Regions from separate parts of the Pseudoalteromonas sp. Angola-7 genome, predicted to be linked through region 2. Evidence: predicted binding sites of a transcription regulator. Region 2 holds the regulator's gene; the other holds the start of a gene.

Region 1 (9,734 bases), on a different contig from region 2:
TACTTTAATGATGCATAACGAAAAAACGCTGCGCAAAGAAGACGATATTAAAGACGAGCTGTTTAATATTTGGCAAGTAATGAAAGCCTGTATTGAACGTGGCATGCGCACCGAGGGAATTTTACCAGGTGGTTTAAAAGTTAAACGCCGTGCACCTAGTTTGTATTTAAAGCTAAATGTAGAAGTGAGTAATGACCCACTCAGAGCAATGGATTGGGTAGATTTATTTGCCTTGGCTGTAAATGAAGAAAATGCCGCAGGTGGGCGCGTAGTCACGGCGCCAACAAATGGTGCTGCGGGTATATTGCCGGCCGTTTTAATGTACTACCACACATTTATTAAAGAAGTGGACCGCGACATAGCTACACGCTATTTATTAACCGCAGCGGCTATTGGTATTTTATACAAAAAAAATGCCTCTATTTCGGGCGCAGAAGTAGGCTGCCAAGGTGAAGTAGGTGTTGCCTGTTCAATGGCAGCTGGCGCACTCACCGAAATTGTTGGTGGTAATGTAGTACATGTTGAAAACGCCGCCGAAATAGGCATGGAGCATAATTTAGGCCTAACCTGCGACCCTGTAGGCGGATTGGTACAAGTACCGTGTATTGAGCGCAATGCCATGGGCGCCATTAAAGCAATTAATGCCTCTCGCCTAGCAATACGTGGCAGTGGCGAGCAAAAGGTGTCGCTTGATAAAGTGATTAAAACCATGCTCGATACCGGTAACGACATGAAAACCAAATATAAAGAAACCGCACGCGGTGGATTAGCGGTAAACATTATTGAATGTTAAGCGTATAAAAACAAAAAACCGCGTATTTTAGCAATACGCGGTTTTTTAGTATTTGTATACTTAAAGTCTTACTATTTTACTGGCAGTTCTATGTCGGCAAATAACGCATCAACATCTTCTTGATTACGTAATAAGCTTGCTCGCTCTACTCGCTCTTTAGTTAAATGCGGGGCAAAACGCTCAATAAAGTCATACATATAAGTACGTAAAAAACTGCCCTTTCTAAAGCCAATTTTAGTTGTGCTAGCTTCAAATAAATGGCTGGCATCAATACACACTAAATCTGTGTCACTTAATTGATCAACGGCCATTGAGGCAACTACACCTACACCTAGCCCTAACCTTACATAAGTTTTAATTACATCGGCATCGGTTGCAGTAAACACAATGTGCGGCTCAAGACCGTGCGCATTAAATGCTTTATCAAGCTCAGAGCGACCAGTAAACCCAAATACATACGTAATAAGCGGATACTGCGCTATATCAGCAACGGTTAAATTGTCGGCCTTTTGTGCTAGAGGATGATCTTTTGCCACCACAATGCTGCGGTTCCAATGATAGCAAGGCAGCATAACTAAATCTGAGTATAAATGAAGTGCTTCAGTTGCAATGGCAAAGTCTGCGTCACCGCGCGCTGCCGCATCAGAAATCTGTTGTGGTGTACCTTGATGCATATGCAGCGAAACAGCTGGGTATTTTTTCATAAAGCCCTGAATAACACTAGGCAAAGCATAACGAGCTTGCGTGTGTGTAGTGGCTATATTTAGTTTACCCTGATCAGGCAGCGTGTGCTCATTAGCAACCGCTTTTATACCTTCGACTTTAGATAAAATTTCGCGAGAAATGTTAATTATTTCTTCGCCGGCACCTGTAACATGCGTTAAATGCTTACCACTGCGGCCAAAAATTTGTACACCTAGCTCATCTTCAAGCATGCGCACTTGTTTAGATATACCAGGCTGTGAGGTAAATAAACTCTCAGCAGTTGCTGATACGTTTAGCTTATGGTTTTGAACTTCTACGATGTATCTAAGTTGTTGTAATTTCATGGTTGCAGTTTTTAACGTTATTATTAAGCTTATATGATGGTAATACTAAGCAAAACCAAGTTTAATTTAGTTAAAACTTGGCAAAGTAAGCACGTATATTTTCATTATTTAAGCATTAAGGCTAGCATAATAAACCCGCTGCAGATAGCGATGTTTATTCAGGTTCAACTTATAATACATTATTCTTATATCTAATTTTTAACATATTTTTAAGTTAATCAGCGCAAAGCTACCCTCAAAGCATATATTTGATGTAATATAAAAAAATAGATTATGAATCCGAGAATTAAGCCATGATCGTTTCGATTATAATTGTGCTTATAGTGGCACTGATAGTGATTGCACTGTGGGTAAGCGCTGTACAGCAGCATAAAGAAAAGCAAGAAATTGAACGTCGCAAAGAATTAACAAAACAAAAAGCGATAATTGAAGAAACAGAAGAAGCACTTATGAATAGCGCTAATATTCCGCTTTCTGAAAACATTATACGCGTTTTACAACGTAGATGTTACGAAGCACTTAACGCTATGGTGAACCATTCACCTAATTCTAAAGCATTAAAAAGCAGAATGAACGAAGCTAAAGAAAAGCTAAGTGGTGCAGTACAAGGTAATAGCAGCGACAATTTATCGTTACCAAGTAACGATAAGCAGTTAGTCTCGTTAATTCAGGGCATAAAAAAGCTTAGAGTTATTATGCGCTCTGAGCACAGTAAAGGCCGTGTAGATAGCCAAGTATTTGCAGCAGAAGATAAACGCCTTGAAAAGTTACAACTTAGAATTAATATAGAAAGCCAAATTAAACGCGGTTTATCTGCTCGTTCAGCGAGCATGGTGGGCTCTGCTAGGCAATATTTTGAAAAAGCCTATGCCACACTTAGTGCCGTTACCTATTCTGATGAATACGTAAACGCAAAACGCCAAGAAGTTGAAGCCTATTTAGAAGAAATAAGCACCGAACTAAAAGCATCAAATGCCACTGCCCTGAAGAAAAAAGCAGAAGCAGAGCAAGATGACTTAGACGTACTATTTGCACCTAAAAAGAAATGGTAATTTTAAATACCCAAAAGAAAGCCCATACATAATGTATGGGCTTTTTTGTATCTGTTAAGCTTTTACCAATGGGTAAATACTAACGTATTTTGAGGCACTACCTAGCGCTAACTACGTTATAAACGCTCATTTACCACAACATAGATACGCAAGGTATAACAATGCAGTGGCAATGAGTGATAGCCACTAAATAATAAATGTTTACCCACCCTCAAGCTAAAACTCTAACTAAAAGAATGGGTATTAACTATTACGATAGAAATGCAAACTTGATAATAAATAACGCTGTTAAAATCCACACGCTAATACTAACCTGATCGCGTTTACCACACAGTACTTTAACCGCAGTATACGATATAAAACCAAGAGCAATACCATGCGCAATAGAGAATGTAAGCGGCGTCATAAGTAGTACCACACTTACCGGAATTGCATCGCTCATGTCATCCCAGTTTACAAACTTAAGGTTTTGCAGCATTAATACCGCAACGTATAAAATAGCACCCGCTGTTGCATAAGCCGGCACCATTTGCGCAAGTGGCGCAAAAAACATCATTAGTAAAAAGCATATACCCACAACAACAGCTGTTAAGCCAGTACGCCCACCAACCGATACACCGGCTACAGACTCAATATAAGAAGTAGTGGTAGAAGTACCTAACATTGCACCCGCAATAGTAGCTGTACTATCTGCACTTAAAGCACGCCCTAAACGTGGCATATTGCCTTTTTCATCGGCTAAGCCTGCTTTTTGAGTTACCGCAACTAACGTGCCTGATGTATCAAATAAATCAACAAACAAAAACGCAAAGATTACACTCAGCATAGAAAGCTCAAAGGCCGCTGCAAAATCAAGTTGCATGAAGGTAGGTAAAATAGACGGTGGCATTGACATTACGCCGTGGTACTCAACTAAGTCGAGGCTTAACGCAATGCCCGTTACTAGCAAAATGCTAATAAGTACGCCGCTTTTTATATCACGATAAAGCAAAGCAGCAATGACAAAAAAGCTTAAAATAGCTAATAAAGGACCTGCCGAAGTAATATCGCCAAGCTGTACTAATGTAGCTGGGCTTGAAACAATAATGCCTGCATTTTTAAGCGCAATTAACGCTAAAAACGCACCAATACCAGTGGCAATAGCCTGCTTTAAAACCAAAGGAATAGCATTAATTATCCACTCTCTGACCTTAAACAAACTTAATATTAAAAATATACAACCAGACATAAATACCGCACCTAATGCAGCTTGCCAGCTATAACCCATGCCCAGTACAACACCGTAAGTAAAAAATGCGTTTAAACCCATGCCCGGCGCAAGTGCTAAAGGGTAATTAGCCCACAATCCCATAATAAAACAGCCAATAGCAGCCGCAATACAGGTAGCAACAAATGCAGCACCTTGATCCATGCCTGCTTCCGCAAGCATTGCAGGGTTTACAAATACAATGTAAACCATAGTAATGAAAGTAGTGATTCCAGCAATGCTTTCGCGTCGCACATTGGAGTTATTTTCGCGGAGTTTAAATAGAGCTTCGAGCATAATAGACTTGTGATAGTAAAAAGTGACGTGATTTTACCATAAAATTAAGTATAAACAGGACATTTTACCTTGCGATATACTAAACTGTTGACGTAGAAACTATAAAAAAGAAAATATATGAATAAGACTCAGCCTAGCGGACAAGACTTAGAGCAGCAATTAAACAATATTTTAGATTTTGTAACACAGCCTACAAACCACAGCGCTGAAAACAATAGTGATGTAAGTGAGCAAACAACACTTAACAAAGCACTGTATTATTTAAAGCATAACCAAGCACCGTTGGCAGCTAAGTGGATGCGCCTCGCCGCAATGGCCGGAAATCATCGCGCCCAGTTTTATTTAGGGTTATTTTTTGTCAAAGGCCAAGGCGTACCAAAAAGCGTATTTCACGCAGCAGCATGGTTAAGTTTAGCCAGCAGCCAAGGCTATGAACCGGCAACCGCTGCTTTAGATGATTTAAGAAAATATATCGACACCAAACGTCTTAAAGACGCTCAGTGCTATGCAGCTAGTTTGTATGAGCAAATCCACCAAATTCAGTTTGCCCACTTAATCCCAAAAAATGACTAACTACTGTATAGCTAACAGCTAAGCACTGTAAAACACACTGAAATAACTGTATAGCCATCCCTTAAGTACTGTATAGCGCTGCTACACTTTATACAGTACTGCAAACACCCTCAGCTTTCACCTACACGCCTTAAATTTTAACCGTTTGTTTTTAAAGTGTTATTTTTATTCTTTATTTTTTAAAACAATTAATTGTATAAAAAATAACAAAAAACGCTTGCACACAACAACTGTATAAACTACTGTATACACATACTGTATATAAAACCAGTGAGTGAGACCTATGCTACAGCCAATTACCGTAAGAACCGTTAAAAGCTACCAACAACATAATGAAAGTGAGTCGGTAAACTTAATAAAAGTAGAAGATGAAATTTCTGCTACGTTTGAAATGCTAAAAGTGTTGCACCAATACAATAGCTCTAACGCGTGGACCTTACTGATTGCGCCCGACCATGTGCCTAGTAAAGCCTTGCTAGATAGCTGCTCTATAGATACCAGTAAACTGCTTGTAATAAGACAAAAGCATTTAGTAAATTTAGAGTATGTGCTTAATTCAGCACTTCATAATGGTAACTTTGCAGCCATTATTACGTGGACAGATATAGTAAGTGAACAGCAGCTTGTTAATTTATCGCTTAATTTAGACAAAAGAAGCGCTAAGCTATTTTGCTTTACTAAAAAAACCAGTACTACAGCAATATCACTTACTCAATAAGCTTGGTAAAATACATTTTTAATTTATGTTAATTAGTATTTTATGAGTGTAACCAGTACTAGCGCTTGCTTATGCAACAGTCAGCTTAATTATGGCGACTGTTGCCAGCCTTATCATCTTGATATAAAAACCCCAGCCACACCTGAGCAACTAATGCGTTCGCGCTTTAGTGCTTATGCATTAAAAAATGCATCTTATGTATTTAAAACTTACGCCAAAGAAAAACAAGCACAAAACCCAGTAAATGAAATTGCTGACTTTGCTAATAGCTGCCGCTTTGTAAAATTAGTTGTGCGCGATACGCAGCAAAGTGATGAGCGAGGTTATGTTGCCTTTAACGCGTATTATTTTTACCAAAACTTATATTGTGAGTTGGATGAGAAATCAGACTTTATAAAAGAGGACGGTGAATGGCGTTATTTAGAGGGAATTATTAATCCGGTCGCCGATATAAAAGTTGCCAGAAACGACCCCTGCCCATGTGCAAGCGGTAAAAAATATAAAAAGTGTCACAGTGTATAAAATAAGCTAAACACTTAGCATAACAATAGCTTTTTATTTAAGCGCTACTCTATACCACTAAACATGTTAATAACTGCCATAAACAAAAAATGGACCATCTAGGTCCATTTTCTACAATATGCTATTGGTTATTCATCATCATCTAGATCGAACGATTCACGCTGCGCAGGTCTAGCTAAAATCTCAACATAGAATGAAGTAAGCGCCTGCTTTTCGATTTCGCTGATCTTGTTGTTAATTTCAGCTACGTGAACAACTTCGGCATCATCGGCACTTGTGCCAAACTTACAGTCAAACGCCCAGTAATCAGCTTCAACAGGTAGCGTTTTATTGCGCTCTCTTTTCAAATATTTTTTCACTTCATGCTTTGCAGCATCAACCATACGAGGGTATTTGATTTTCTCATGATTTAGCGTGAATGTTTTCTTCATTACGTTCCTAATTACCTTGATTTAATGATAATGGCACTCAAGTCATACCATTTGCAGCCATTATAGCAATTGCATTTAATTTGTGGATGCTTTTTTTAAACAAAAAAAGAATTGTTCTATTTTATTGCATAACCGGTTATTAAATATAAGGTGTTTTAGGCTTTTAAAACGCACAAGTGTTAAATTATTTTTATGCGTTAGCAACAAGCAATGGCTTATGTATAGCCTCATTAGTTAAATCGTCATAAAATGCTGCGGCGTCCATTTGTGGACTTGCAAGCGCGGTGTACGTGTCATTTAAGCGCCTGCGTACTGATAGTTCACAATTATCGATTACTGTTAAAGGAATATGTAACTTGTCATCTCTAATCGCTAGTGGCTCAGGGTTTAAGCAGTGGCTTAATTTTATTGCTTTCATGCCTGCTTGTTCGCCTTGTTGAACAATCACCGACGCGTGCTCTTGCCCTATGGTCATATCAAATTTTTCGGGAGCTAATAATTGCTTTGGTCCAGCACCAAAGCGCTCCCTTAACTGTTCTTCGTCTACATAAGCACTATGCGTTTCACTTTTTGGCAAGTGAAATTGACTAAAATCCAGCGCATCGTGCGATAGCATCGCTAATAAAAGTGAGAATTCGCCTCTGCGATTTTCATGCACACTTTTATTTAGCCTGGTCTTTAGTTGACTCTCTGTGATTAACAAATCATCGATTTGCATAGTCTTTAGCCGATTATGATAACTGATAGATATTTATCGGCTTTATTTCAAATTTCTTTAGCTTTTTTCTTTACTTAAATACGCAGTTTGCTATTATCAGCGCCGTTGCATTGGAGGGGTTCCCGAGCGGCCAAAGGGATCAGACTGTAAATCTGACGGCTCAGCCTTCGCTGGTTCGAATCCAGCTCCCTCCACCACTTTTCTTACCGCTAAGTTAAGTGGGGCCAAATGTAACAAAATAGTGTGGAGGGGTTCCCGAGCGGCCAAAGGGATCAGACTGTAAATCTGACGGCTCAGCCTTCGCTGGTTCGAATCCAGCTCCCTCCACCACTTCTTATCTTCAGTATCCTTTTCTATTCCTTTTTCATTACTATTTAAAACTTCATTTTTAGACTAATTATCAAATACCCATTGTAATGTTGCCCCGTGGTTTTTAAGCCATGCTGATGCAGATTTATAATCGGGATAAAATTTAGCTACGCGCTTCCAAAAAGCGCTGCTGTGGTTCAAATACTTTAAATGAGCCAATTCGTGCACAATAACATAATCAATTATATGATGAGGCGCCCCAACAAGGTTAAGGCTAAAGGTTAGCTCTCGCCGAGAATTACAACTCCCCCACTTACGTTTATAACTTCCAATCGTCAATTTAGTCGGTAATGCTTCTGACATCTGTTGGCAATAATAAGCTAAACGCATTTCAATGTAGTTTGTTAGCGTTTCTTCAAGGGCAAGGCAAAGTAACTGCTTGCGTTTTTCAGGCTGTTTTTTTACTCGATTAGAAGTGTAAATAGTAAATACGCTATCAGATTGCTGAACATACGAGCGTGTCCCTTTTGCAAAAGTAATGGTATATGGCTTAGCAAAAACCATTATTTGCTGGTTTTTAAACGGGTGTTGTTGAGTATCAATGGCGTTAAGTTGTTTATGTAATTGCGCAGTTACCCACTCTTTTTTACTAAACAGCCATTGTTCTATTTGTAGTTTTGGCACGTGTGTAGGCGCATAAACAGTAACTAATTTTTGGCTAACTTTTATTGCCACTGTTTTACGCCTTGCACTGCGTTTTAGCTGATACTCAAACAAGGTGTATGCTCTAAATATAAATAAAAGCGTATTATAAAGCCTTATTTAATCAATGCAGTTATTTAGCGATAAATAAATGGGCTCAGTGTTTATTATTATTTTTATTTACGCAAAATCACGTCTTATTAATAAAGTACGCTACGCATGTTAATACTTTAATGCTAAAAAGTAACCTCACTGATTTATAATATAAATTATTAGATTAACAGTTTATTTATAAAATAAATCTATTAAACTAGTTCAATAAAGATACTAATTTGAGCCACTATGCTGTCTGCATTTTTTATAACCGACCACGATCCGAGCCTCATTATCAACGGTGCATATAACCCTATACTGGTTAGTTTATCGGTCATTACCGCTATTTTTGCTGCCTTTTTTACGATCTGGTTGGTTGATGTAGCAAAGCAAACGCAATTCGAAAGCTATAAACGCTTAGCCAATGTGACCGGTGCCACTGTTTTATCGGCCGGTATTTGGAGTATGCATTTTATAGGTATGTTGGCCTTTTCGTTATGCACAGAAATACACTACGACCCAATCATTACCGTCTTGTCTTTTTTACCGGCGTTTATTGCATGTCAGTACGCTTTTTCGATTTTAGTAAAATCGCAAGGGTCATACAAACACCTTATTATTTGCTCTATTTTACTAGGCTCAGGCATTGGTACAATGCACTACAGCGGCATGGCAGCAATGGAGCTGGCCCCGTTACTACGTTACGATGCAATCATATTTGCTTTATCAATTGTGGTCGCTGTTGGTTTATCGTTCATAGCACTTTTTACGCGTTATCATTTAACGCGTTTGCTACCTAATTTATCACAACTGCAAGCGCGCGCTATTACCGCTGTTATTTTAGGCTCAGCGGTGGCAGGTATGCACTATATGGGTATGGCTGCTACCCGCTTTGTTGCAACCTCTCCGCTTTTACCCGATTACGAAGAGTCAACCACTGAGCTTGCTTTTGTGGCTATTGCCGTAGCTACCGCGACCGTTGCTATAACCTGTGTCATTGCAGTTATAAATGGCATGGTTAGATACCGCTTACTGCTTGAGGAAAAATCGGCGGATGAATCTCGACTAAATGCTATTTTAGGCACTGCTATTGATGGCATTGTGACTATAGATCACACCGGCATTATTTTGAGCTTTAACGAAGCTGCCAGCAAAATTTTTGGTTGGCGAGAAAACGAAGTTCAAGGTCATAATGTAAAAATGCTGATGGCCGATGAAATCGCTCGCCACC
Region 2 (9,734 bases):
CTTTTATCTGCGCTTTAAACGTAATATTACGTTTAGGAAGTTGGATGTTCGGTAGTTCGCTGCGTGAAATAGGCGCTTTTACCCACCCTAAATTAACGAGTAAAGCGTCACTTGCTTGGCTTGGCTTAAATAACACCAATAAATCGTAACCGACTTGCCCTTGGTAAACTTGGTTATCTAAAAGCCAGTATTGCTGATTTATTATTTTTCCGGCAAGCTCAACCACTACACCTGTTTTATTCCACTTTGAAGGCATTGCCTGTAATTGCTGCCAGCTCATTACGCCTTGGGTTTGCATGTTAGCTATAGCTGTTAACTGTTGCTGCTTTTGCTCAGCCCTTGCTAATTGCCAATACCCTAAACGTACACATACCAGCACCACAGCTACCACAACGCAAAGTGCGATAAATGAGCTAAGCTTTTGTTTACGCCTTAAAATTAACTGCATAAAGGGTCAACCCAGTGATTATTAAAATTATTATTGTGCTGCTGTTACTATTTATACTTTTCAACTTGTTTAGAGCGCTATTTATTATGGTGACCGATAAATCTGGCGGTCGGCCTATGTCGCATTTTTTAGGCCGTCGCGTACTGTTTTCTGTGGTGGTTTTGGTGATGGTGATAGCCGCTGTAAAACTTGGTTTTATAAAGGCTAATCACTCACCATTAACCGTTACAACACATACACAAAAACAAATAAACACAGCCACACCACATCAACAAAATGCCAGTACCAAGCCGCTGCTTGAAACGCAAAATGTTTATCTTTCGTAAAGTGGCCTTTTAAAATACGCACAAATACAACAAACAAAATAATGGCGCCAAGGGTCACATGCATGCCATGAAAACCTGTCAGCAAAAAGAATGTATTCCCGTAAATGCCTGCATCTAGTGTTAAGTTTAAGTCGTTGTAGGCATAAATATATTCTTCCACCTGCAGTGCTAAAAAGCACACACCCAATAAAATGGTTGCCCCCAGCATCACTTTTAGCGGTTTACGTTTATTGTTTTCAATGGCTACGTGAGCAAAATGCAAAGTAACCGAAGACGCTAATAAAATAAGCGTATTAATAAGGGGTAAGCCTTGCCACCCCATAGCTTGCGTGGTTTCACCTGCTGGTGTGGTTAGTAGTGGCCATACGGCCTCAAAGGTCGGCCAAAGCACCTCGTTGGTCATCGCATTATTCCCAGCGCCGCCAAGCCAAGGCACCGACAGTATGCGGGCGTAAAATAATGCGCCAAAAAAGGCCATAAAAAACATAACTTCAGAGAATATAAACCAGCTCATTCCTTGTCGAAATGAGCGGTCCATTTGCGCTGAATATAAGCCTTGGTCAGACTCGCTAATTACATTTTTAAACCAGCTAAAAATCATATACAGCAGCACTGCAATGCCTGCATATAGCAGGTACACACCGCTGCCCCCTTCACTTTCTAAGTTCATGACTGTTAAAGCCGCACCCACTGCAATAAAAAATAACGCCACCGCGCCCACTATGGGCCAAGGACTTTGCTCGGGTACGTAGTAGTTTTCATAATCTTGATTCATGTTACTTGCTCCTAGTTTTACACTAGACATGCAGGCTAGTTATTACTTGCTACTAGCTGCTCACTAATATCAAATACGGTGTAAGATAAAGTTAGCTCTTCTACATCGCTCGGCAGTGCAGTATCAACATAAAAAAGCAGCTTAAACTCAAGCTCTTCACCCGCTTTTAGCGGTTGTTGATCAAAGCAAAAGCACGCTATTTTATGTAAGTACTTGGCTGCCTTTCCGGGCGATACAGAAGGCACCGCTTGCATTACTTTATCAATATCACTGGTGTTTTTTGCGCTAAACATCACCTCACGCATGGCACCTGGTTTCACATCAACACTGTATTCTTTAGATTTAACAATAAACGGCGCACCACTTTGCGCATGGGTTGTAAAGCTCACACCTATTTCTCGGTTTTGTGCAACCTGTGTACTTTGTTTAGCTTGCTCAAGTGATGGCTTGCCATTAAGCCCAGTTATGTCGCAAAACACGTCATATAAGGGCACTAAGGCAAATGCAAAAGCAAACATACCTATACAAATAAGAATTAGGCGCTTTAATAGCGGTGCATGTGTCATTATTTAATTTCCGGCGGCGTAGAAAAAGTATGATACGGCGCAGGAGAGTCCACTTCCCACTCTAAACCTTCAGCACCATCCCATACTTTTGCAGGGACTTTATCGCCCCCTCTGGCACATTTAATTACCACCGCCACAAAGAGTAACTGCGATAAACCAAAGGCAAACCCACCTATGCTTATGATTGCGTTAAAATCAGCAAACTGCAGGGCGTAATCGGGAATACGGCGCGGCATGCCTGCCAGCCCTACAAAATGCATAGGAAAAAACAATACATTTACGCTTACCAGCGATAACCAAAAATGCCACTTAGCCAAGGCAATGTTGTACATATTGCCCGTCCACTTAGGCAGCCAATAATAAGCCCCCGCCATAATCGAAAATATTGCCCCCGTAACTAACACGTAATGAAAGTGTGCCACCACAAAGTAAGTATCGTGATACTGAAAATCAGCAGGGGTTATAGCCAACATCAGCCCCGAAAAGCCCCCTAAAGTAAACAGCACAATAAAGGCAATACTAAATAGCATGGGCACTTCAAAACTTATTGACCCTCGCCACATAGTGGCTACCCAGTTAAATACTTTTACCCCTGTAGGCACCGATATCAGCATGGTCGCGTACATAAAAAATAGCTCGCCAGCAACGGGCATACCGGTCGTAAACATATGATGCGCCCACACTATAAAGCTCAGTAATGCAATAGAGGAGGTTGCGTAAACCATTGAGGCATAACCAAATAGTTTTTTACGTGAGAATGTAGGCACTATGGTCGAAATAATACCAAAGGCGGGTAAAATCATGATGTACACTTCGGGATGGCCAAAAAACCAAAATATGTGCTGAAACATCACCGGATCGCCGCCACCTGCCGCATCAAAAAAGCTGGTTCCAAAGTATTTATCGGTGAGCACCATAGTGACCGCTCCGGCCAGTACGGGCATAACAGCAATTAATAAAAATGCGGTTATTAGCCATGTCCAAACAAATAATGGTAGTTTCATCCATGTCATGCCTGGGGCACGTAAATTAACAATGGTCACAATTACGTTTATTGCGCCCATAATTGAGCTAATCCCCATAATGTGCACTGCAAACACAAACATTGCAGTGTTATCGTTACTATACGTTGTTGAAAGCGGCGCATAGAATGTCCAGCCAAATGCGGGGCCGCCTCCAGGCATTAATAACGAGGCCAATAAAATTAAAAAAGCGAAGGGTAAAATCCAAAAGCTCCAGTTGTTCATTCTGGGCAGTGCCATATCTGGCGCGCCAATCATGAGCGGTACCATCCAGTTAGCAAGTCCCGTAAAGGCTGGCATTACAGCACCAAACACCATAATTAAACCGTGTACTGTGGTCATTTGGTTAAAAAAGTGTGGGTCTACCAATTGTAATCCTGGCTGAAATAACTCAGCCCGAATAACCATGGCCATTGCACCGCCAATTAAAAACATAGTCAGCGAAAAAATTAAGTACATGCTGCCAATATCTTTATGGTTTGTTGTGTATAACCAACGCTTAAAACCTTTGGCTGGGTGATGGCCGTGGTGAGCGTCATTGGCGTTAGGTTGTTCTACTATGCTACTCATTAGTTCGCCTCCGCATCAAGTGCTGCCTGAATTTCACTAGGTTGGATGACATCACCCGTTTCATTACCCCACGCATTACGTTTATAGGTAATTACCGCTGCAAGTTGTTTAATTGAGAGCTGCTTTGCAAATGCCTGCATTGCAGTTCCTGGGCGGCCATGAATCACTACATCAATGTGATCTTTTATATCACCCAAAACAATGGGGCTGCCTTTTAGCGCAGGAAATACGCCCGGTAACCCCATACCAGTAGGTTGATGACACGCAGCGCAACTTGCCATATACACTTGCTCACCTAGTGTCATTAGCTCTTCTTTAGGAATTGTTGTCTCAAGCAATGCGGCATCAGCAAGTGCGGCTTTTTGCTTAGCTTGCTTAGCATCTGCAAGCCATGCGTTAAAGTCCTCTTGCGATTTAGCTTCAACCACCACGGGCATAAAACCATGATCTTTACCGCACAGCTCTGCACACTGCCCTCGGTAAATACCTTCTTCGTTAATGTTGGTCCACGTTTCGTTGATAAACCCCGGATTGGCATCTTTTTTAACGGCAAAATCGGGGACCCACCAAGAGTGAATAACATCATCAGAGGTCATTAAAAAACGCACCTTTTGATTAATTGGCAGTACTAAAGGTTTATCAACCTCAAGTAAATAATTAGGGTTTTTATTAGCAAGGTTGGCTATTTCGTCTTGAGGGGTAGATAAAATAGAGTAAAACTCTACGTCTTCGCCCATATATTCATAATGCCACTTCCACTGTGACCCTGTAATTTTAATGGTTAAGTCAGCCTTACTGGCATCTTCCATCGCAATGAGGGTTTTAGTGGCAGGGATTGCCATGGCAATTAAAATAACAAACGGAATGGCAGTCCAAAGAATTTCTACTTTGGTACTTTCATGAAATTGGGCAGGAACTGCCCCTTTAGATTTACGGTGATGAATCAGTGCCCAAAACATTATTGCGAACACTATCACCCCAATCACACAACATATTAAAAATATGGTCATGTGTAGCTGATATACATTATTACTTATATCGGTTACGCCCTTGCGCATATTGTATTGGCTATTAGCCAGCACTTGCTGCGGGAACATAATCAACACAAGCCACAAGGTAGAGGTTAGTTTACCCATGTGACGGCTCCTTTGATGCTATTGCGAATGCAAAGCGAAGAGGCATACGGCTTAAACGCCAATTCGTTATTTTTATTTTTTAACCAATCTTATTTTTGATTGGTATCGCTAGGACAACAAAAGGTTTGTGTATATTGTGTGTTCTCATAACTAAAAAGCTGTGAGTTATTGTTAGTCCAGCACATTAATGATTAGCTAAAAAACGTACAACAAGCAAGTTTTAGTATAAAAAACAATCAAGTGATATTTTAAAATTGACTAAATGACGGCGTATTAAATTGTTATTTAACAGCCAAGATACGAGCAAAATTAAGGGATGTAACACGCTTAGGAAGATAAAAGTATGAGTGAAAAAAAGTTTACAGCCTAAATAATTTTAGGGCGTTTTGAGATGGCGGAAGGTTTGTTTTTAAAACAAAAATGCACACTAAAAAGTGCGCATTTATAAATATTAATTAAAAATCGTTAAAAATTACATCCAGTCGGCATTTCTTATTACGCCAACAGCTAACCCTTCAATATTAAACGATTCGTTTTCAAGGTCTACCTCTATAGGCGTAAACTCTTCGTTTTCGGCGTGCAATAATACTTTTCGGCCTGCTTTTTCTAGGCGTTTTACGGTTACGTCTTCATCTACTCGTGCAACCACAACTTGGCCGTTTTCTGCTGTTTGAGTACGATGTACCGCAAGTAAGTCGCCATCCATAATACCTATATCTTTCATACTCATGCCGTTAACACGCAGTAAAAAGTCGGCGGCTGGTTTAAACATAAGTGGGTCTATTTTACAGTGACTCTCAACATGTTCTTGCGCCAAAATAGGCGAACCCGCTGCAACTCTACCTATTAATGGTAGACCTAGTTGCTCAGGCTCCTCTTCTTCAACCAATTGAATACCACGGCTTGCGCCTGGTTTCATTTTAATAACACCTTTTTTGGCAAGCGCTTTTAAGTGCTCTTCTGCGGCATTGGCACTTTTAAAACCAAGTGTTTGCGCAATTTCGGCACGTGTAGGAGGCATACCAGTGTCTTTAATAAAAACTTTTATTAGTTCGAGTATTTGAGCTTGGCGTTTAGTTAATGGTCGCATACAACTGGTTTTCCATACAGTACATTTAACTGTGAGTATATACAGTTAAATAAAAATCGCAAATTTAAATTGTGCTTTAAAATAGCTAAATACACCGCACCTGGATAAATTTTAGGTAATTACAGACGTTCAGTATTTAAAATGCTATAAATTTGCTTTCAATATAAAGGAGTAATTATGAGTATTTGGCATCAACCCATCACATTAGAGCTTTGCAAACAGTTAGATGAGGGAATAAACGGCCAAGGCACGCTGATGAAAACCATGGGCATAGAAATAACCGAAATAGGAGATGATTACCTAGTGGCTACCATGCCTGCTATTCCTGAGCATCATAATCCTATTGGTATGGTACATGGTGGCGCAAATGTGGTACTTGCCGAAACCGTAGCAAGCTACGCCGCTAACTTTGTAGTGGACTTTACAAAATTTTATTGTGTTGGACAGGAAATTAGCGCCAGCCACTTAAAGGCCTCTCGAAATGGCACTTTAACCGCCGTTACTCGTGCATTTCATATTGGTAAGCGCAGTTCTGTATGGGAAATAAAAATAACCAATAGCCGCGGCGAGCTTTGCTGCGTATCAAAAATGACCGCAGCGGTTGTCGAGCGCAAATAATTAACTATGGCTACTTTTCGATAGGGTAAATCGTTATTTCCATACCAGCGCCAATGGCAGATATACGTAGCAGTGTATCTGCATGTAGAGCTTGGTTAAAACACTTAGGTGACGTGCCCGACTCAAAGCCTATATCAAACGTTCTGCGCGAACAGCTTAGCCACTGCTTAAGCGCATTACGTGAACACGACTCTATTAATTCACATAAGTGGTTGATTGCTTTGTCTGGCGTGGTTATATCACCTGAGGCTTCAATACGCGCCAATTGACGATATTCGTCTTTGTCATAATGCAAAACCATCGCGTTTTTCTTTAAGTCTGCCACTAGGGCGCTAATATCTTGTTTAGACTCAAGCTCTAGATCTACATTTAAAAATTGAATTTCCGACATTGTCTGCTTTTTACCCTCTTATAGTTTCATCGCAAACTTTAACGCAGTTTTACTTTTATACCAAATCAACTAAGCGCTAAACATGGCTTTATTCATAGAAAATACCTGTTTAAACGCCATTGGCACCTAATTTGCCTTATAAAACGGGTTAGGCTAATTACGCTTAATTTTACCGTTTATGTATAAAAGTTATACACACTCTGTGTAATTAAACGCTTCAGGAGGACAATTATGGTAGATCATGGCCCGCAAATTAAAAACGACGATCAGTACGATGCGCTTCGAGATGAAGGCATGAGCAAACAAAAAGCCGCGCGCATTGCTAATAGCAATACTCATAAAACCGCTGTCAAAGGCGGCAAAGCCTCAAAGTATGAGCAGCGCACTAAAAAGCAGCTGTACAATAAAGCTAAAGAGCTCGGCATTAGTGGCCGCTCTAAAATGAGCAAACAAGGGCTAATAAATGCCTTACGTGAGCATTAAACACAGCCTCACTGATTTTTTAACGCTCCTTTTTATTATTTTTATAAAGTTAGAGTAAGCTTATGAATAACTGCGACAAAATGCCGCAGTAAAAGCATGGGCTGCTGTAATACACTAACGCAAAAAATAATAAGAAGCACAAAATGAGAAAACAACTATTTAAGCGCGCTCGAAAACTACATAAGTGGCTAGGCTATTTACTTGCCTTACAAATTTTAGCTTGGCTTTTAGGCGGCTTAGTAATGAGCGCGATACCACTTGAATACGTACACGGTAAGCACCTTGCTAAGCGCATACTTACAAACCCATTTACTCAAGCAGATTACCCCACATCACTCGATAATATTACTGCGCAAGTGCCTAACCCCACGCAAATAGTGTTTGAGCACTTTTTAACGACCCCGCTTATTACTGTTATTAATACTGACGAGCAGCAAAGCTTTAATGGTTTAACGGGGCGCCCTTTTCAGCCACCCACTAAAATACAAATTACCGCTAATGCACAAGCGCATTTACTCATCGACGCTAAGCCAATTAGCACAACGCTTTTAAAACAAGGCACTCGAGAGGTGGGATATAAAACAAATGTGTGGCAAGTACAATTTAACGACACCTTTAATACCACGCTGTATTTAAATGCAATTAACGGCAAAGTTATCACCGTTCGCAGCACACTATGGCGCATATTCGACTTTTTTTGGATGCTACACATAATGGATTACGATGAGCGAGAAGATTTTAACAACCCGCTTCTCATCAGTTTTGCAGCCACCAGCGTACTTTTTTGTTTATGCGGTATTATTTTATTAATACAAAACGTTAGGCTAAAAAAACTTACACGTGTTGGTCAATCAAAATAGGGTTGCCGTCTGGGTCGGTAATAATAAAACTTTTATCACCCACAGGCTCAACCTGGATATGAGCGCTTTGAAAATATTCGCTAAGCGCATCAACATCCTTAAACTCTGTAACGGTTTGTGCGTTTTGATCCCAGCCAGGATTGAAGGTCAGCATGTTTTTATCAAACATACCCGAGAACAAACCAATTAAATGCTCACCGTTTTTCATCACTAGCCAGCTTTGCTCTATCTTACCTGCAAACTCGCTAAAGCCCAGCTTTTCGTAAAACGCTTTTGAGGCTCTAATATCTTTAACCGTTAAACTTATTGAAAAAGCACCTAGCATAGTCATCTCCTCGCTATTTTTTATATCAGTATAGAGTGTACTAAACATTGCGGATTAAAATTTGCTCAGGCTTTATCTTTTAGCAGCAAAACTTTAGACTAGCGCCTCCTGTAGTTCACGTATGTGATGGATATGCTTAAATTTATTTTGGCCTTTGTGGCTTGTTGTATTTGTTTTTCTGCATCGAGTGAAGAATTTACCCGTTTTTCAACGGCTAAAAGGCACTTAATTAAAACCCTACCCGAAAACGCCAAAAGCCTTTACTGCGGCTGCGACATTAAAAAGCAAGGTAAAAAGCTAATCCCCGACCCTAGCAACTGTGGTTATATTCCGCGTAATACGTTAACTTCCTCTGGCAAGGTTAATGTACGTGCACTGCGTATAGAGTGGGAGCATATAGTGCCGGCGTGGGAATTTGGTCACCAGTTACAATGCTGGCAAAACGGTGGTCGTAAAAACTGTCGCAAGGTTAGTGCTAAATTTAGAAAAATGGAAGCCGATATAAACAATTTAGCCCCTGCTATTGGCGAAATTAACGCAGATCGCTCTAACTATCGCTTTGGTATGCTTAGCGAAAACGCTACCCAATATGGCCGCTGCCAAGTAAAGGTTAACTTTAAACAACGCGTTGTAGAGCCTCCTTTTTATGCCCGTAAGCGCATTGCCGACACCTACGCTTATATGCAAAAAACATACGGCTTAAAAATATCAGCTAAACAGCAAAAGCTATTTAATGCCTGGCAAAAACAAGCATTTGCAGATAAAAACAGCGCAAGTAAGCTGTAGCACACCTAAGTGTATACACTCATTTACATAATTTAGGGGCTAATACGTTGAATAAATGAACGGGTGTTGTAGTATTTCAAACAACTTATTTACAAAAAGTAGTTTTGTATGTTTAAAAATAATAAAGCAACACTCGCTATTATTGCTGCACTTTCAAGCCTAACGCTTGTGGGCTGTGGCGGTGGTAGCAGCATGAATGAAACGCCCGACCCAGTCGTCACACCTCCTGCAAGCACAGCCCCAACATGGACGGCAGGTGTGTTTGAGCCATCGGATGAGTTAAAAAACTTTTGCGAAAACCCACGCACAGGTAACGATCCGTTTAATAATAATGAGCC

Evidence for each region. Region 2 encodes LexA, which represses DNA repair genes until DNA is damaged. Its sites were predicted from a motif close to TACTGTATNNNNATACAGTA; they were not measured.
Region 1: the regulator LexA is predicted to act here: its motif matches at 5,251-5,270, upstream of PSH50_RS02150 (SulA-like leucine-rich domain-containing protein).

Annotation. Positions count from the first base shown of each region.
Region 1 is NZ_JAQREL010000001.1:465,282-475,015, forward strand. Features, by position in the region: gene PSH50_RS02125 (L-serine ammonia-lyase) at 1-793, shown strand, start outside; gene cysB (HTH-type transcriptional regulator CysB) at 865-1,842, opposite strand; gene PSH50_RS02135 (hypothetical protein) at 2,136-2,894, shown strand; gene PSH50_RS02140 (NCS2 family permease) at 3,145-4,437, opposite strand; gene PSH50_RS02145 (tetratricopeptide repeat protein) at 4,555-5,010, shown strand; gene PSH50_RS02150 (SulA-like leucine-rich domain-containing protein) at 5,294-5,728, shown strand; gene PSH50_RS02155 (YchJ family protein) at 5,771-6,250, shown strand; gene PSH50_RS02160 (DUF6172 family protein) at 6,379-6,681, opposite strand; gene PSH50_RS02165 (VC2046/SO_2500 family protein) at 6,872-7,399, opposite strand; tRNA gene PSH50_RS02170 (tRNA-Tyr) at 7,512-7,596, shown strand; tRNA gene PSH50_RS02175 (tRNA-Tyr) at 7,645-7,729, shown strand; gene PSH50_RS02180 (M48 family metallopeptidase) at 7,793-8,443, opposite strand; gene PSH50_RS02185 (MHYT domain-containing protein) at 8,753-9,734, shown strand, end outside.
Region 2 is NZ_JAQREL010000017.1:31,084-40,817, reverse strand. Features, by position in the region: gene PSH50_RS18195 (SURF1 family protein) at 1-448, opposite strand, end outside; gene PSH50_RS21205 (DUF2909 domain-containing protein) at 463-774, shown strand; gene PSH50_RS18185 (cytochrome c oxidase subunit 3) at 674-1,549, opposite strand; gene PSH50_RS18180 (cytochrome c oxidase assembly protein) at 1,585-2,115, opposite strand; gene ctaD (cytochrome c oxidase subunit I) at 2,115-3,707, opposite strand; gene coxB (cytochrome c oxidase subunit II) at 3,707-4,843, opposite strand; gene lexA (transcriptional repressor LexA) at 5,316-5,933, opposite strand; gene PSH50_RS18160 (PaaI family thioesterase) at 6,111-6,551, shown strand; gene PSH50_RS18155 (hypothetical protein) at 6,562-6,942, opposite strand; gene PSH50_RS18150 (Rho termination factor N-terminal domain-containing protein) at 7,171-7,425, shown strand; gene PSH50_RS18145 (hypothetical protein) at 7,569-8,285, shown strand; gene PSH50_RS18140 (VOC family protein) at 8,260-8,610, opposite strand; gene PSH50_RS18135 (endonuclease) at 8,737-9,396, shown strand; gene PSH50_RS18130 (S41 family peptidase) at 9,505-9,734, shown strand, end outside.